3 regions of the Streptomyces sp. NPDC046915 genome follow, and region 2 is predicted to be linked to each of the others. Evidence: riboswitches for the same ligand, from Rfam matches in the RefSeq annotation. Region 2 holds a riboswitch; each other region holds the start of a gene.
The links. Region 2 has a riboswitch for cobalamin ahead of ABZ915_RS32140 (prenyltransferase/squalene oxidase repeat-containing protein). Riboswitches for the same ligand answer to the same signal wherever they lie in the genome.

Region 1: another riboswitch for cobalamin. It lies ahead of ABZ915_RS42275 (cobalamin biosynthesis protein); the one in region 2 lies ahead of ABZ915_RS32140 (prenyltransferase/squalene oxidase repeat-containing protein).
Region 3: another riboswitch for cobalamin. It lies ahead of ABZ915_RS09580 (HoxN/HupN/NixA family nickel/cobalt transporter); the one in region 2 lies ahead of ABZ915_RS32140 (prenyltransferase/squalene oxidase repeat-containing protein).

Annotation. Positions count from the first base shown of each region.
Region 1 is NZ_JBEYXB010000027.1:60,064-64,418, reverse strand. Features, by position in the region: gene ABZ915_RS42280 (cobyric acid synthase) at 1-1,122, opposite strand, end outside; gene ABZ915_RS42275 (cobalamin biosynthesis protein) at 1,119-2,060, opposite strand; cobalamin riboswitch at 2,161-2,301, opposite strand; gene ABZ915_RS42270 (hypothetical protein) at 2,449-2,676, opposite strand; gene ABZ915_RS42265 (inorganic phosphate transporter) at 2,713-3,960, opposite strand; gene ABZ915_RS42260 (lysozyme) at 4,109-4,355, opposite strand, start outside.
Region 2 is NZ_JBEYXB010000014.1:173,681-178,035, reverse strand. Features, by position in the region: gene ABZ915_RS32145 (SCO2322 family protein) at 1-632, opposite strand, end outside; gene ABZ915_RS32140 (prenyltransferase/squalene oxidase repeat-containing protein) at 629-1,861, opposite strand; cobalamin riboswitch at 1,975-2,111, opposite strand; gene ABZ915_RS32135 (phosphotransferase) at 2,169-2,777, shown strand; gene ABZ915_RS32130 (XRE family transcriptional regulator) at 3,037-3,645, shown strand; gene ABZ915_RS32125 (hypothetical protein) at 3,642-4,214, shown strand; gene ABZ915_RS32120 (MAB_1171c family putative transporter) at 4,214-4,355, shown strand, end outside.
Region 3 is NZ_JBEYXB010000003.1:306,232-310,586, reverse strand. Features, by position in the region: gene ABZ915_RS09585 (helix-turn-helix domain-containing protein) at 1-180, shown strand, start outside; gene ABZ915_RS09580 (HoxN/HupN/NixA family nickel/cobalt transporter) at 210-1,322, opposite strand; cobalamin riboswitch at 1,352-1,537, opposite strand; gene ABZ915_RS09575 (metalloregulator ArsR/SmtB family transcription factor) at 1,618-1,977, shown strand; gene ABZ915_RS09570 (LAETG motif-containing sortase-dependent surface protein) at 2,001-2,927, opposite strand; gene ABZ915_RS09565 (glycoside hydrolase family 13 protein) at 3,212-4,355, shown strand, end outside.

The DNA of each region.
Region 1 (4,355 bases), on a different contig from region 2:
GAACCGCACCCGCACGGGGAGGACTCCGAGGCCTGGTACGTGGCCGCGCCGGCTCTCGACCTCGTCCTCGATGTGCTCGCCGAGGATCTGGAACCCGCCGCAGATGCCGAGCACGGGCCGCCGGTCGGCGGCCCTGCGGACGAGGGCCTCGGCCAGCCCCCGCTCCCGCAGCCACTGAAGTGCCCGGACCGTCCCCCGGGTCCCCGGGATCACCACGAGGTCGGCGTCGGCCAGTTCCTCGGGCCGGTCCACGAACCGCACGACGACGCCCGGTTCGGCCGCCAGCGCGTCCACGTCCGTGAAGTTGGACATCAGCGGGATCGCGCACACGGCGACCCGCAGCACGTCCTCGCCGACGGGCGGGGCGGTGTTCGACTCGCGGACCGTTCCGCGCAGCGAGACCCGCAGCCCGTCCTCCTCGTCGATGCCGAGCCCGTGCCGGAAGGGCAGCACGCCGTACGTCCGCCGCCCGGTGAGGCCGTGCAGCATGTCGAGGCCGGGTTCCAGCAGGGAGACGTCGCCGCGGAACTTGTTGACGAGGAACCCGGCGACGAGTTCCTGGTCCTCGGGGGAGAGCAGGGCGACGGTCCCGAAGAAGGAGGCGAAGACGCCCCCGCGGTCGATGTCGCCGACGACGAGCACGGGCAGCCGCGCGTTCCTCGCGATCCCCATGTTCACGATGTCGGTCCGCCGCAGATTGATCTCGGCGGGCGAGCCGGCCCCCTCACAGATCACCGCGTCATACGTGCCCCGCAACTCCTCCAGGCACTCCAGCACGGTCCCCAGCAATCGCTGTTGCCGCCCGCCGTGGTACCCGCGCGCGCTCAGCTCGCCCACGGGCTTGCCCAGCAGCACCACTTGACTGCTCTGTTCCCCGCCGGGCTTGAGCAGCACGGGATTCATCAGCGCGGTCGGCTCGACGCGGCACGCCTGCGCCTGCATGGCCTGCGCCCGCCCGATCTCCGCGCCCTGGCGCGTCACGAACGAGTTGAGGGACATGTTCTGCGCCTTGAAGGGCGCGACCTTGACCCCCTGCCGCACCAGCCAGCGGCAGATGCCGGCCGTGACGACGCTCTTGCCCGCGTCGGAGGTGGTGCCGGCGACGAGGAGACCCCCGCTCATTTCCCACGTCCCTTCACGACGATGCGCGCGGCGACGCCGACGCCGAGCGCGAGCAGGCCGACGCGCTTCGAGAGCCGTACGGCGCGTTCGATGTCGGGTACGGCGACGGCTCGTCCCTCCTGGTTCAGCACCGGTCGGTGTTCCACCCGCCCGCCGTACGACAGCGTCCCGCCCAGCCGCACGCCGAGCGCGCCCGCGAACGACGCCTCCACGGGACCGGCGTTGGGGCTCGGATGCCTGTCCGCGTCGGCGCGCCAGGCCCGTACGGCACCGCGGGGGTCGTCCCCGGCCGCGGCGGCCAGTACGGCGGTCAGCCGTGCCCCCGGCCAGCCCGCGAGGTCGTCGAGCCGGGCCGAGGCCCACCCGTACCGCCGGTACCTGGGCGACTTGTGCCCGACCATGGCGTCGAGGGTGTTGACGGCCCGGAAGCCCAGCAGCCCGGGAACCCCGCCCACGGCTCCCCACACCAGGGCGCCCACCACCGCGTCGGAGGTGTTCTCGGCGACGGACTCCACGACGGCACGGGCGATCCCGTCGGCGTCGAGCGTCTGCGGGTCCCTGCCGCACAGGTGCGGCAGCCGCGCCCGGGCAGCCTCGACGTCCCCGGCCTGAAGGGCACGCCCGATGCCACGGGCCTCGCGCGCGAGGGAGGTTCCGCCCACGACGGCCCAGGTGGCGGCGGCGGTCAGCGCGACGGAGGCGGCACGGGAGGGACGTACGGCCGCGGCGGCGACGGCTCCCAGCCCGACGGCACCGCCCACGCACACCGCGGTGTGCAGCGCGCCCCACCCCCGGTGGTCCCGCCACAGCACCCGCTCCACGGCACCGGCGGCCCGCCCGAACGTGGCCACCGGATGCCCGCGTCGCGGATCACCGAGCAGCTGGTCGCCGAGGAGGCCGGCGGCGGCGCCGTACGCGAAGACGCGATCGGCACGCATCGGCTCAGCCGGCCGTGGGGTCGGGCTGCGACCTGGTGCTGAACCTCGAACGGCAGGCGAGCATGGCGATATGTCCTCACTCAGGGTGTCCGCGCCCTGGTTCGACGAGACCGGCGGTGGGAGTTCCTGGCTCCCGGGGCTACCTACCCCGGTGACAGTGGCGGGACCGCGCCGGATTCACACCGGCTTCCTCCCTTGCCGCCGTACATGGCCCCGGAAGTCCACCACGGCCCCGGAAGGGCCGTCAACTTGCTGTTGACCTGCATCGGGAGAGTGTGCTGAGGCCCACATCGAGGTCCGGGCGACGGCGGGGCGGCATACGAAAAGGCTCCTCCCCGAAGCCTTCGAAATCTTCGAAGTCGTCGGGGAGGAGCCTGTGAGGCCTCGGTCAGGCCTTGTTCATGATCAGGTAGATCCCGTAGGCCACCGCTGCCGCGCATCCCGCGAAGCACACGTACGCGCCGGCGACGGCCAGCGCCGCCGAGTCGCCCTGCGCGACGGCGCGTTCGCGTCGCGACAGGCCCTGGACGCCCAGGGTGAAGAGGGCCACCAGGCCGACGGTGACCGCGAGACTGACGCCGAAGACGGAGCCGAGGGCTGCCCAGTCGATCTTCATAACAGAGCTGCTTTCTTGGTGCCCGGGTGCCCGGGATCAGACGGCGGCGGCCGGCGGGGTCGCCGGGTCGGCGGCGACGGGTGCCGCGGGGGACGGGATCGTGGCCGACAGGTCCTCGGCCACCACACCCACCGGGGGCGGGGTGACGACGGCGATCGCGGTGGTGACCACGCCGGCCGGCTCCTCGGTCTCGTTGACGTTGGTCGCGTCGACCACCTCGCGGCGGGAGAGCTTCCAGATCGCGGCGCTGGAGGCCACGAGGAAGACCGCCACCAGCGCGGTGCCCCAGTCGCCGAGGTCCGTGACCGTCTCGGCGAGCGCGCCGACCAGCGCGGCGGCCGGGAGGGTCAGCGCCCAGGCGACGAACATGCGGGTCGCCGTGGACCAGCGGACCACGCCGCCCTTGCGCCCCAGACCCGCGCCCATCACGGAGCCGGAGACGACGTGGGTGGTGGAGAGGGAGAAGCCGAGGTGGGAGGAGGCGAGGATGGCGGTCGCGGCGCTCGTCTGGGCCGCGAAGCCCTGCCGCGGCTCCAGTTCGGTCAGGCCCTTGCCCATGGTGCGGATGATGCGCCAGCCGCCGATGTAGGTGCCGAGTGCGATGGCCATGCCCGCGGAGAGGATCACCCAGGTGGGAGGGTTGGAGCCGGGGGCGATGGAACCGCCGGCGATCAGCGCGAGGGTGATGATGCCCATCGTCTTCTGCGCGTCGTTGGTGCCGTGGGCGAGGGAGACCAGACCGGCCGAGGCGATCTGGCCGGCGCGGTAGCCCCTGCGGGTGGCCTCGCCCTCGGCGTCCTTGCCGATGCCGTAGGAGAACCGGGTGGCGAGCATCGCCGCGATGCCGGCGACGACCGGTGCGGCGACCGCCGGGAGCAGCACCTTGGTGACGAGCACGTCACCGTGGACGGCACCGAAGCCCGCGGAGGCGACGGTGGCGCCGATCAGGCCGCCCATGAGGGCGTGCGAGGAACTGGAGGGCAGCCCCACCAGCCAGGTCAGCAGGTTCCAGAGGATCGCGCCGACCAGGGCGGCGAATATGACCTCGGGACGTATGCCGTTCTCGTCGACGAGACCCTTGGAGATCGTGTTGGCGACCTCCACGGACAGGAAGGCACCCACAAGGTTGAGCACGGCGGACATGGCCACCGCGACCTTGGGCTTGAGCGCGCCGGTCGAGATGGTGGTGGCCATCGCGTTGGCGGTGTCGTGGAAACCGTTCGTGAAATCGAACGCGAGTGCGGTTACGACCACAATCGCGAGGATCAGCGAGAAGCTTTCCATTTACCCAGGCATTCTTTCGAGCGTCATTGGCTGGTTGACCGTAGGCAACCTGAGTGAACGGAAGGTGAACTGAGACAGGCATCGTGATGTCGGAATCCCTGGCCGTCCTCAGTCGTCCTCAGTCGTCCTCAGTCGTCCTCGGTCACCCTCAGTCGTCCGTGGCGAACGACTTCAGCCCCGCCGGCGAGCCGTTGAAGAGGTTCTGGTCGCCCGGCAGGCTGCCGCTGTTGTCGTACTGCCAGAAGGTCCAGGAGGACCACCCGGCCGGCAGGGCGCCCGGGTCCCCGGAATGGCGGGCGAGCCACAGGGCGTGGTCGGCGAAGGCGCGGCTGCGGCCGGTGCAGTCGTTCCACCAGTGGGTGGTGGTGTAGATCACCGGGCGGCGGCCGGTCTCC
Region 2 (4,355 bases):
CCCAGCAGCACGACCACACCCACTCCCACCGGCAGGCCCACCGACGGGCCGTGCGAGGAGCCGTGCGACGGCTTGCTCCCGGCCGGATTCCCGTCTGGCTCCTCGCCCGGCTTCTCGGCCTGTTTCCCGGCCGCCACCTGCTCCCCGCACCCCTTCCGCGGATACCCGTCGATCGCACACAGCAGCGCGTTGGTGTCGTAGCGGAGCGGTCCGGCCACGGCGGCCAGCGCGTCCGCCGTCGTCCCGTCGGCCGGGACCGCCGCGCAGACCGTCCGGCGGCCGGGCGGGGTCTCGTCGGAGGGGGCGTCGGCGGCCGTGCCGAAGTCGAGGACCAGGGCGATGCGCTTCTTGCCGTCCCGCGCGGGCGTCTTGGCGCAGATCGCGTCGAAGTCCGCGGTGCCGCGCGGCCGCGTCGCACTGGCGGAGTCCTCGCTCACCGCGAAGCGGAAGCCCTGGACGTCGCCGTCGGCGGGACGCGCGGTCGACGGGCCCTGCGTGGCGTACGTCCAGTGGCCGCCGGTGCGCTCCCAGAAGGACCAGTAGCGGTAGCCGGTGGCCTGGGCCTGCCCGGCCGACACCACGCACAGGAACGCGGCCAGGAGTACCGCCCCGGCACGGCGGACGACGGTCACGGCTGCTGCTTCCTGCGGCGGCCGCTGAGCAGGAAGCCGATGCCGATGCCCGCGACGAGGCCGGTGCCGACGATCCACCACACCTTCGTCGCCTTCGTCCCCGAGTCGTGCTCGGCCCGCTCGGTCTCAGCGCCGGTCGCCCGAGCCGTCTGCGGCGCCGGTCCGGTCGCGTCGAGCGCCTTCACGAGGTCCGTGCCGCCGGAGTCGTGCGGGTCGGCGCCCATCGCGTGCGCGGCGAGGATCAGCTGGGCGTAGGCGGCGGGGCCGCTCTGCTTCGCCCACCGCGCGGAGTTCGTCACCAGCCAGGCGTACGGCTCCCGCGCCTGCCTCATCCGGCCCTGGGCGGCCAGCGCGACGACCGCGTCCGCGGTGTTGCCGTAGTCGGGCTGGTCCTTGGCGCCGGGGAGCGCCGAGGTGAGGTGGGCGGTGTCGTGCATCTCGTCCGCCAGATATGCGGCGCCGTTGCGGGCGATCTCCCGCGGGGTGAGCGGCTTGCCCGAGTCGGCGCAGGCGTTGCCCTCCTCCACCGCCTTCCCGGCCGTCGTCACGAAGCCCTTGCCGAGCGCGCCCAGCACCCCGGCGGCCGTCGCGTCGGCGTTGGCCGCCAGTTCGCCCTTCTTGTCCGGCTGGTAGGCGAGGGCGCCGCCGCCGTCCTCGTCGCAGGGGATGGACCACTTGGCGAGCAGTTCGGCCGGGGTCCTGCCCTCGGTACGGAGCTGGAGCGGCTGCTCCCCGGCCGCCGCGAGCGCGCCGATGACGACGGAGGTGGAGTTGGTGTCGCTGGGCGAGCCCGGCGTGTAACTCCAGCCGCCGTCCTTGTTCTGCATCATCTTCAGCCAGACGACGGCCTTGTGGACCTCGCCGTCGTGCTCGCCGAGCGCGTGCAGGGCCTGTACGGCGGCGGCCGTGCTGTTGGTGTCGGCCTGGGCGCCGGTCGCCTCGCACGTCTTGCCGGGGTCCGGGCGGTAGGCCGCGAAGCCGCCGTTGGCGCACTGCTGCCCGACCAGCCAGTCGACGGCCTCGGCGGCGGGCCGGACACCGACCGTGCGCTGGGCGAGCAGCGCGAGGGACTGCCGCCACACGCCGTCGTACTTCGGGTCCGCGCTGCCGTACAGCCCGGACGGGAGCGCCTTCGACGGGGAGGGCGACGGCGACGCGGCCATGGCGGGCGCGGCTGCGGCTATGACGCCGATGGCGGCGAGTACCGCGGCACTGCGGCGGACGTTCATTGGCGGCTTCTGCCTCTCCCTGCGGGGGAGCACGGGCAGCACGGGGACACCCCGCGCGGCTCGGCCCCGTAGACCTCGACGGTGCCGCGCACGGCGGGCCGCCGCGCACGTGAGCCGGTCAACTTCCCGTGCGTGGCGGTCCGGCTCACCGTCGTTGAAACGGCTCACGGTTGCGGGTCAGCGCCGGAATTGCACCGGCTTCGCCCCGTACGGGTGTGATGACGCCCGGACACTCTACCCGGCGGTAGACAGCGGCTGGGAGGCGGCTGCGCGCCAGGGGCACAGGCGAGGTGGTCAGGGTCGCGCCATGCCGTCGACGGGGAGACTGCTGGGTTCCGGCCGGACAGCCGACGTGTACGAGATCGACGAGGCGTGGGTGCTGCGCCGCGACCGGGAGGGGCGGGGGGACGCCGCCGCCGAAGGGGCGGTGATGACGTACGTGCGCGAACACGGTTACCCGGTGCCCCGGGTGCGGCCGTCCGGCTCGCGCACCGACCTGGTGATGGAGCGGCTGTCCGGGCCGACGATGCTCGCCGCCCTCCTGGACGGCTCGCTGGGCCCGGCCGAGGCGGGCGCCGAACTCGCCCGGCTGCTGCGGCTGCTGCACGCCGTTCCCGCCCGGGACTCCGCCGGCCCCGGTGCCCGCGTCCTCCATCTGGACCTGCACCCCGACAACGTGATCCTCACCCCGGACGGTCCCCGGGGCATCGACTGGAGCAACACCGAGGACGGTCCGCCCGGCCTCGACTGGGGCATGTCCGCGGTGATCCTCGCCCAGGCCGCCGTCCCGTCCGACCTGACGGAGACGGGACTGACCGAGGCATGGCGGCGGCGCGCGGCCAATCCGACGATGAGTGCCAGGGAGGTCGAACTCCTCGGGGGGACCGTGGAGTTGGTGCGGACGCTCACCCGCTGACGACCAGGGCTGCCCCGGGGTGTCCCGGGATGCCCAGGGATGCCCAGGGTGTCCCGACCCCCGATGCCGCTCCCCCATAGGCGGCACCCGGGGCCGGGGCCGGGTGGCGTCATGATCCTGTCCCGACCGGACCTCAACTGTCAACGATTGCTGCCTAATTCAGCAGCTGTCATTGACATCACTTCTCGACCGGCGGGCGACCCGGTAGCCTCGCGTCAACTCAGCCACGGAACCGACGACATGCCCAGGGGGGACCTCGGTGAGTGACGCCCACGCCCCGCTCGCCGGCCTGCTCGAACGGCTCGGGGAGCTGACCGAACGGCCGGGCCGGCTGCCCGAGGTCCTGGACGTGACCGACCTCTCGTACCGCACCGGCATCCCCGCCGAGGTGGTCGCCCGGTTGCTCGGGGGCGGCACCGCACCCGAGACCGGGCTGGCCGAACGGGTGCGGCAGCGGCTCGACTTCATCCGCGAGACCCGGCGCCGGCCGGACGGCAAGCGCTACGCGCTGGACGAACTGGCCAGGATCGCGGGCACCAGCCGGCAGTGGCTGAGCGAGTGGCGCAAGAGCGGCATGCCGAGCCTGGAACACACCGACCGGCTGCGCAGGTTCTTCGGCCTCCCGGCCGGATACTTCACCGCGGACGAGCCGGAGGCCCTGTACGAGGCGCTCCAGCCGGTGCTCCAGAGCCTGGAGGCGCAGGCCGACCCGCTGCTGCGGCTGCGCGAGAGCGGACTGGTACGACTGGCCATGCGCGCCCCGCGGATGAATCCCCGTCAGCTCGCCACGCTCGCCGACCTGGCGGAGATGATCATCACCTCCGAGGACACGTACGCGAGCGCGGACATCACGAAGGACGGTCAGTGAGCCGGAAAAGATCGCCGAAGCGCTTCCTCGCCCAGCTCGTCCGCGACACCGCCCGCACCCTGACCCCGCCGACCGAGCCCGAGGCGTTCCTGCACGCCGTGTGCGACACGCTCAGCCCGCAGCTGGACCGTCCCGTCCGGCTCAAGTTCGTCGCCTTCCCGCCGGAACTGGACGTCTCCGGGGTCACCTTCGCCAAGGACGACGAGTACATCGTCGTGGTCGAGGACCGCGCGCCCGGCGCGCACAAGTTCGTGATCGCCGGGCACGAGATCGGCCACATCTACTACCAGACCCTCGACGTGCACTACCCGGCCGGCCTGCCCACCGCCGCGCGCCGGCTGCTGTCCCAGGCCGAGGAGGACATCCCCTGGGAGCGGGTGGCCGCCATGGCCACGCGGTCCCCGGCCGCCGCGACCGCCGAGGCCGAGTGGGAGGCCGAGGAGTGCGGACTGCGCCTGGCGGCCAAGTTCGCCAAGGTCGTCGGCCCGTCGGCCGCGCCCGGCCGGACGACCCAGGACACCCTGACCGACCGCCTGTCGTCCTCGCTGGGCAACGCCGGCGGCCTGTGATGCGCTGGGACATAGCGGGCTCGTTCCTCGCCTACGCCGTGCCCGCCGTGCTGCTCGCCGTGGCCTTCGTGATCAAACTGCCACTGCTCAGGAGGGCGTGGCAGGACCCGATCCTGCGGGCGACGGCCCTGCTGCTCGGCA
Region 3 (4,355 bases), on a different contig from region 2:
CCCGCCCTGACCGCGCGCCTCGCGGCGAGCCAGATGGTGGGTACGCAGAGGCTGCTGTCCATGGACAACTTCCAGGCGGTGGCCGGCGGCCGGTCCGCCGACGACCGCTACCCGGAGGCGGTCGCCGACGCCGAACACGCCTTCACGCTGCTGTCCGAGGGGCTGGCCGCGTACGTGTAGCCGGCGGCGGACCCTGCGGGCCTGTCCGGTCAGCACACCTGGTCGGTGTCGGCCTGTGCCGGTGCCTGTGCCTGTGCCTGTGCCTGTGCCGGTGCCTGTGCCTGTGCCTGTGCCGTCCAGCGTTCCTCGACCCTGGCCAGCTTCCAGTACGCCAGTGCCGCCGCCCACACCACCACGAACAGGCCGACGATGAGGTAGCCGACGTTGCCGAGTTCGAGGCCGAGGAGTTCCATCGTGGCGATGACGAAGGCGACGGCGATGGACAGGCCGGTGATGGTGAGGTTGTAGAAGACCTTGCGCACCGGGTTCGAGAACGCCCACTGGTAGGCGAAGTTCATGAACGTGCCGTCGAGGGTGTCGAACAGGCTCATGCCGGCCGCGAACAGCAGGGGCAGGCAGAGGATCGCGTACCAGGGCAGTCCCGCCGCCGCGCCCGAGCCGGCCATCACCATCAGCGTGACCTCGGTCGCCGTGTCGAAGCCGAGGCCGAAGAGGAAGCCCAGCGGGAACATCTGGCCGGGCCGGGTGATGGACCTGGTGAGGCGGCCGAGGAGGCGGTTCATGAAGCCGCGGGAGTCGAGGTGCTGTTCGAGCTCCTTCTCGTCGTACGAACCCGCCCGCATCGCCCTGAAGACGCGCAGGATGCCGACGAGGGCGACGAGGTTGAGCGCGGCCACGAGATAGAGGAACGTGGCCGAGATCGTCGTACCCATGAAGCCCAGCACCTGGTGGGTGCGGGAGTTCTCGTTCATCACCCGGCCCGCCAGCTGGGTGCCGCCGGCGATCATCGCGGCCAGCACGACCACGACGCTGGAGTGCCCGAGCGCGAACCAGAAGCCCACCGAGACCGGCCGCTTGCCGTCGGCCATCAGCTTGCGGGTGGTGTTGTCGATCGCGGCGATGTGGTCGGCGTCGAAGGCGTGCCGCATGCCGAGGGTGTAGGCGGTGACGCCGAGCCCGATGCCGAAGGCCTTGGAGCCGACCTCGTAGTGACCGGGGGCGACGAGGAGGAACAGGATGCCGAAGGCGACGACGTGGAGGGCGGCGATCACACCCATCAGCCCGGCTGTCTTGACGGTGTCCTCGCGCCGCCAGCGGAAGGAGGCGGCCTTGGTCTCGGGCACGGTCTCGGGCAGGGTCATCCGGTTTCACGCTCCAGCACCTCGTGGATCACTTCGTGAGCTGCCGTGGCCGGTCTCCTGGCTTTCGGGTCATGCGTCCGCCGTCCCTGCCTTCCCGGTCGTACGACCAGTGGCCCGGCGGGTGCCGGACGGGACGGGAACTCCCCGATTCACAGTGGCGAGGGCCGCGTCGACATCGCATCGACTTCCCGAGCACCACGGCCCGCCCACCGTAGGGGCGCGGGCGGTCGTCTGCATAGCTGCGTACCTGCGCAGGTATGGAAGATCACAGAAGGGCGCCTGCGAACATGGCGGTATGCATCTCGTGCCTGCCGACCGCGCGGACCGTCGCACCATCGACGGTCACCGGGTGTGCGACGCCATCGCCGCGATCGGCGAACCCGGCCATGTGCGCGCCTGGGCCGACCGCTTCTCCCTGCTCGCCGACGCCAAGCGGCTCGCTCTGCTGCTCGCCCTGCACCGCACCGGCCCGCTCGCCGTGTCCGACCTGGCGATCGCCACCGGAATGAACGACCCCGCGGTGTCGCAGGCGCTCAGGCTGCTGCGGGCCGCGGGGGTCGTGGAGGGCGAGAAGGAGGGACGGGTGGTCAGGTACCGGGTGGTGGACACGGAGGTTCAGGGCTTGCTCAAGCACTGCACGGCCGACGGAGACTGAGCGGCCCCGGCCCCCTGGAAGGGTCAGCCGCGTGCGGTCCGCTTGCGGCGCGTCGCGACGACGATGGCCGCGCCGCCCGCGAGGAGCACCGCCGCGCCTCCGGCGAGGATGCCGGAGCTGCTGCCGCCACCGGTCTCGGCGAGGTCGCCGCCGCCACCGTCGGGCGTCGGGGCCGCGGCCGGGGTGGACTCGGAGGCGGACGGGGTCGGCGTGCCGGTGGACTTCGACTCCGAGGCGCTCGGGGTCGGGGTGTCGCTGCCCTTGGCCGGCGTCGACGGCTGGGCCGGGGCGGACTCCGGCGCCGAGGGGGTCGGCGTGGCGGACTCGGTGGAGGCGCACTCCTTCGTGCCGCCGTTCCAGGCCGCGATCAGCTTGTCCTTGATGACCGGGTGATCCGGGCCCTTGGGCAGGTCGCCGTGCTCGAAGCCGTCCTTGGCGTCGAGCTTGCCGTCGAACTTCACCGCGCCCCGGTACAGGTCGATCTGCGCGAAGCAGCCCGCGTCGGGCACCGCGATGTCGAGGGAGTCGGTCTGGCCCGGCTTGACGGTCACGGTGTCGAAGTCGACGAAGACCTGCTCGCCGGAGGTGTTGAAGGAGGCACCGTGGGCGAGGTAGGAGGCCAGCGAGGCGGTGCAGGTGGAGGCGTCACCGGCGGTGCGGACCTTGACGTGGACCTTGCCGTCCTCGGTGGGCTTGAGGTTCTGGTCGTCGACCTTCACCGAGTCGTAGAAGCTGGTGCCGTCGAGCGAGAACTGGCAGCGGTCGGTACCGGTCTCCGTGCCCGCGCCCGTCCCCGGCTTGTAGGTGCCGCCGGACTTCCAGCCGTCGCCGCCGGGCGCGTCGTTGGCCAGAGCCGCGGAGGCGGCGGCGACGGAGGCCGCGCAGAGGGCGAGCGTCGCGACGCCCGTCCCCAGCAGGCGGCGCGTGGTGGCACGGCTCGCTATGGACATGTGTATCCCATCAGGAGTTCTGAGAGTGCTTCAGGCAGCGCGAAGCGGACCGCGGCAGGCCGAAGCAGGTCGAAGACACCGGGCCCATCGGTCACATGCGCCACAGCGTGTGCACATGGTGGGTCGACCGGCAGAACCCTGTCAACCTGCGCTGTAGCAAGGGGAGTTCGGCGCTCAACACAACTTCGCCACACTGGGAATGATCTACTCCGCAGAGTGTGAAGGTTCGCTTTCCCGGCAATGTGGACAGGCTCTCCCCTGTCGTCCTTTCCAAGGGAGCCACTGTGACCGACCATTCGTCCAGGAACCCCGACTGGTGGCGCCAGGCCGTCGTCTACCAGGTCTATCCCCGCAGCTTCGCCGACGCCGACGGCGACGGGCTCGGCGACATCCGGGGCATCGCCGAGCGCCTGCCCCATGTGGCCGCGCTGGGCGTCGACGCCCTGTGGCTGAGCCCCTTCTACCCCTCCGAACTCGCCGACGGCGGCTACGACGTCGCCGACCACCGGGACGTCGACCCCCGCCTCGGCACACTGGACGACTTCGACGCCATGGTCGCCGCGGCCCACCGGCTCGGCCTGAAGGTCGTCGTCGACATCGTCCCCAACCACACCTCGCACCTGCACCCCTGGTTCCAGGAGGCGCTGCGCGCCGGCCCCGGCTCCGCCGCCCGCGACCGCTACGTCTTCCGTGCCGGCCGGGGCGAGAGCGGCGAACTCCCGCCCACCGACTGGCAGTCGGTCTTCGGCGGCAGCGCCTGGCAGCGGGTCCCCGACGGCCAGTGGTACCTCCATCTGTTCGCCTCCGAGCAGCCCGACCTCAACTGGGACAACGAGGAGGTCCGCGCAGACTTCCGCACCACCCTGCGCTTCTGGTCCGACCGGGGGGTCGACGGCTTCCGTGTCGACGTCGCCCACGGCCTGGCCAAGGACCTCACCGAACCGCTCCGCGATCTCGCCGAACTCGGCGACCTCGGCCCGACCGGCGAGGAGTCCCTGGAACACGTACCGCCCGGCAGCCACCCCTACTGGGACCGCGACGAGGTCCACGAGATCTACCGCGACTGGCGCAAGATCTTCGACGCCTACACCCCGCCCCGCACGGCGGTCGCCGAGGCCTGGGTCCCGGACGCCCGCCGCGCCCTGTACGCCCGCCCGGACGAACTGGGCCAGGCGTTCAACTTCGAGTACCTGCAAGCGGGCTGGGGAGCGGACGAGCTGCGCAGCGTCATCACCGACTCGCTGCGCACGGCCCGCACGGCAGGGGCCTCCGCCACCTGGGTCCTGTCCAACCACGACGTCGTACGCCACCCCTCCCGGCTGATGCTCCCGCCCGGCACGGACGACAACGCCTGGCTGCTCTCCGGCGGCCGGGCACCCGGGATCGACGACGCGGCGGGCCTGCGCCGGGCTCGGGCGGCGACCCTGC